DNA from 2 places in the Allofournierella sp. genome. Region 1 is predicted to be linked to the other one. Evidence: predicted binding sites of a transcription regulator. Region 1 holds the regulator's gene; the other holds the start of a gene.

Region 1 (2,198 bases):
GATGGCCTGGCGCTTGGCAACCTGGCCAACCAGACGCTCGCCGGTCTTGGTGAAGCCCACCACACTGGGGGTGGTGCGGGCGCCCTCGGCGTTGGCGATTACAACGGGCTCGCCGCCCTCGATAACGGATACACAGCTGTTGGTGGTACCCAGGTCAATACCAATGATCTTGCTCATAATCTATTCCTCTCCTTTGAATCAAGTCAAAATGAAGTTGATGGTTTTAAAAGTGTTTTATAAAAAAGCCGTTTCGGCTTTTTGCCTTATTCAGCCACCACAACGGTGGCATGGCGGACGACCTTGTCGCCCAGCTTGTAGCCCTTCTGGAAGACCTGCACCACGGTGCCGCTCTCCTGGCCTTCGGCCGCGGGCTGCTGCATCACGGCGCTGTGCACCTCCGGGTCAAAGGGAAGGCCCAGTGCGGGGATCTCCTCCACCTTGAGCACCTTGAAGGCGGCGGCCGCTTTGTCCAGCGTCATCAGCACGCCCTTTTTGTAGTTCTCGTCGGTGGTGGGGGCGTTGGCCGCCATGTCCAGGGTGTCCAGAATCGCCAGGATCTGGCTCACCGCGAAGCCCACGCCGTTGTTGAAGGCGGCGTCCTGCTCGCGGGCGGACCGCTTGCGGAAGTTCTCATACTCGGCGGCGGTGCGCAGCAGCTGGTCCTTTGCGGCATTCAGTGCGGTCTCGGCGGCCTGCGCCTGGGCCTTTGCGGCCTCCAGCTCAGCGGCCAGGTCCTTTTTCTTTTCCTTGCCGTGCTTCTTGGGCTCCTGCTCGGCGTTCTCCTCCGGAGCGGCGCCGGTCTCGGCTTTGGTCTCCTCCGCGGGCTGCTCTTCGGGCTGCTGGGCGGGGTTCTTCATCTCTTCGCTCATATATTGTCCTCCTGCGCCTTGCCGGCCATGCATTCGCCGAGCTTCAAGGCATAATATTCCAAAATGGGAATCAGCTGTTCAAAGGGCATCCGTACCGGGCCCAGCAGCGCAATGGCTCCCGTGAGCCCGCCGCCTGCCAGATACCGCTTGCCCATCACGCAAAGGCCGGGCATGGGGTTTTCCATATCCTCCCCCAGCAGCACCGAGGTGCGGCCGGTGGGCGGGGTGATGAACCGGCCCGCCTTTTCCTGATCGGCGAACAGCTCCAGTACGCCGGGCAGGCAGCTTTCCAGCTGGGGCCAGCGCAGCAGATACTGCTGGCCCTCCAGATAGGTGCGCGCCTTGGCGGCTTCACTCAGCAGCGCCGCGGCGGCCTGCACCACCGGGTACAGAGCCGGGCCACGCTCGCCCATGCTGGCGGTCACAGCCGCCAGCCGCTGAGCGCTCAGATCCGCCGGGGCCACAAAGGCCAGCCCGCGGTTCAGCGCCATGGCAACCAGCTGCGCGTCCTGCCGGGAAAAGCAGGTCTCCAGCCGGGCCACCCGGGTGCGTACTCCGCCCGCGCTGGTCACGCCCAGCACCGCTGCGGAATACCGGCCCACCTGCACCACCTCGAAATGGGCGATGCGCAGATCATCGGACCGGGGGGTGGTGGCGGCCACCGTGTAGCCGGTGTGCTCCGCCAGCGCCTTGGCCGCGCCCTCTGCCAGCTTATCCGGCTCGTAGTCCAGCCGGGCGAACACCTGGTCGATCTGGGCCTTCTGGCGGGGGGTAAGGCCCGCCTTGGGCTGCATCAGATGATCCAGATAATACCGGTAACCCTTGGCGCTGGGCACCCGGCCCGCGCTGGTGTGGGGCTGCTCCAGCAGGCCCAGCTTGGTAAGGGCGGCCATCTCGTTGCGTAAGGTCGCGCTGGAGACCGCCATATCCAGATACTGGCTCAGAAGACCCGAGCCCACCGGTTCGCCGCCCTGGGTATACAGAGCAACGATCGCTTCCAGCACACGCTGCTTTCGATCATCCATCGGCACAGGTCCTCACCTCTTTCGTCTCTCGTTTAGCACTCTATGTTCCCGAGTGCTAAGTCTATTTTACTCCATTTTATACAGCTGTCAAGGGGGTGCGCGAAAATTTTAAAAGTTTCATGCTTTGTTCACAATCTCCCGCTGGGGCGGGAAAAACAAAGGCTCCCGCGGCCGGTGCTGGCCGTGGGAGCCGGAAGGTTGGCGCTTCAGTCCTCCACCTGCTTTGCCAGGAAGGACGCGGCGATCTGCAAAGCGGCCTGCTCCGATTCGCCGGGGCGGGCGCTCTTGTCGGCCGAGAGCAGGA
Region 2 (2,198 bases), on a different contig from region 1:
TACTGGTATTCGCCCGGCTCGCCCTGCTCGAATTCATACACAAAGAACCCCGCCCGGCACAGCTGCCAGCCCTGGCGGCTCATCTCGTTCAGCCAGGCGATCTCCTTTTCAAAGTTCCAGATAAAAAACGTGCGGTGGATGATCTTTTTCATACCGGATTCCCTCCTGTGACCTGTTCGCCGTTTTTCACCAGCTCACGCAGCCGGGCCAGCTCGTTTTCCACGGCGGCGCGGCCCGCGGCGGTGATGCGGTATTCCTTCTTCCGGCTGCCCGGGGTGCAGGGCAGCGCCTCGATCCAGCCCTTGTCCTGCAGGGTGTTCAGCGCGCCGTACAAAGTGCCCGCCGCCAGCCGCACCCGCCCGCCGGAACATTCCTCGGCCTTCTGCATGATGCCGTAGCCGTGCAGCGGCTGATACAGCGAAAGCAGAATGTAGTAAAAGGCCTCGGTCAGTGCGATGTGTTCGTTCATCTGCGGCCCTCCTTTTCGCTTGCTCGGAAAGCGTTATATCGTCTTCCGATATAACTATATCAGCTACCGATATACTTGTCAAGCGACCGGGCATCCGGCGGCAGGGTGGGAAGGGGGAGGCTTGCGACAAAAATCTATGGCAGAAAGAGTGGAGAAAATGAATTAGCACTCTAAGATGTAGAGTGCTAACAATTAACAAAATGTTCATAAATCGACCGATTTTATGTCACAAACCGGCGGTAGAATATAGTTGTCAAAAGGGAACGGGACCTGAAGGCAAGAGTCTTTGGAAGCGACCCGGACAATTCCGATTGACAAAGCGGCGCAGCCCCCGCGTACCATGCGCGCCGCATTACAACAAAAATCTATGATAAATGGCGCGGAGCAAAGGAGCAATTTATGTTTGGTATGATTCCGTTTGGCCGTGAAGAAAACAGTTTGTTCAACTATCTGGATAACATGGAGCGCAGCCTGTTCACCGGTTTCGGTGATATGAGCCAGTTCCGCTGCGACATTCAGGACAAGGGCGATTCCTACCTGATGGAGGCGGAGCTGCCCGGCTTTAGCAAGGAGGACATCGCCATCGACCTGAACGGCGACAACCTGATGATCACCGCCCGCCACAACTCCGAGAGCGGCGAGAAGGACGATAAGGGCAACTACGTGCGCCGGGAACGGAAGTTCGGTTCCTTCAGCCGGAGCTTCGACGTGAGCGGCATCGATACCACCGCCATCAAGGCTGCCTACAACAACGGCATCCTGGAGCTGACCCTGCCCAAGAAGGGCGAAGTCACCCCCGCCTCCCGCAGCATCCAGATCGAGGGCTAAGCGCACAGCAAGCCCCCGCGGAAGAAAAACAGAAAAGGTCCCCGGCCAGCAAACCCGCTGGCCGGGGCCTTTTTTGTGCATGCTCGGGCAGGATGACGCATCCGGCGGGCGGAATTCCCGTCCGGTGTGCTGGAAAAATTCCTATCGACCTGCTATGATGGAGACAGAAAAAGGAGGGCGACGGAATGAGTCTGGCAAAACGAATCCCAGCCTGCCGCAAGCAGGCGGGGCTTTCGCAGGAAAAGCTGGCCGAGCGCATGGGCGTAAGCCGGCAGACGATCTCCCGCTGGGAGACCGGGGAGGCGCGGCCGGATCTGGAAAAGTTTGAACAGCTGTGCAGTGTGTTTTCGGTCAGCGCCGACACTCTGCTGTTCGGCGCTCAAAGCCAGGCGCAGCCGGGCGATCTGGAGCAGCCGGACGGCCGGGAGCAGTCCCGGCGGGCAAAGGCACATTTTCGCATGGCGGCGGCAGTGGTTCTGGCGGCAGCGGGCGTGCTGCTGGTGGTGGCGGCGCTGCTGTTTGCTCTGATTGAAAGCCAGCAGCCCTATCAGAGCTGGTATACAGCGCTGGGGCCGTACGCCAGCCACCTGTTCTGCACCTGGCGGGTGTGGCTGCTGGTGCTGGGCATCGGAATGGCTGGGGCAGGTGGAGTGTGCATCACGCGGGAATACCGACGGCTGTAACGGCGTTACAGCTCCCACACCGCCGGGCAGGTGCTGGACACCGCCACCGCGCCCGCGCCCAGTGCGTCGATCACATCCTGCTTGTCGGCGATCAGGCCGCTGGCGATGAGCGGCGCGTTCAGCTCGTGGTTTAAACGGGCGATGAGCTTCGGCATCAGGCCGGGCAGAATCTCGATGAAGTCCGCCCACTGGCTGCCGCCGCTTTTGCGCAGGCTTTG

Evidence for each region. The regulator HrcA, encoded in region 1, represses chaperone genes, less so after heat shock. The targets are predictions, from matches to a motif close to TGTTAGCACTCNNNNNNNNNGAGTGCTAACA.
Region 2: a site for HrcA is predicted at 630-660, ahead of J7G73_RS05275 (Hsp20/alpha crystallin family protein). Genes of this name have one in related genera too.

What each region holds. Positions count from the first base shown of each region.
Region 1 is NZ_JAGHKE010000006.1:28,535-30,732, forward strand. Features, by position in the region: gene dnaK (molecular chaperone DnaK) at 1-177, opposite strand, end outside; gene J7G73_RS01510 (nucleotide exchange factor GrpE) at 264-869, opposite strand; gene hrcA (heat-inducible transcriptional repressor HrcA) at 866-1,894, opposite strand; gene J7G73_RS01520 (stage V sporulation T C-terminal domain-containing protein) at 2,101-2,198, opposite strand, start outside.
Region 2 is NZ_JAGHKE010000030.1:6,827-9,024, reverse strand. Features, by position in the region: gene J7G73_RS05285 (DUF2812 domain-containing protein) at 1-152, opposite strand, end outside; gene J7G73_RS05280 (PadR family transcriptional regulator) at 149-469, opposite strand; gene J7G73_RS05275 (Hsp20/alpha crystallin family protein) at 869-1,297, shown strand; gene J7G73_RS05270 (helix-turn-helix transcriptional regulator) at 1,483-1,980, shown strand; gene J7G73_RS05265 (glycerol-3-phosphate responsive antiterminator) at 1,986-2,198, opposite strand, start outside.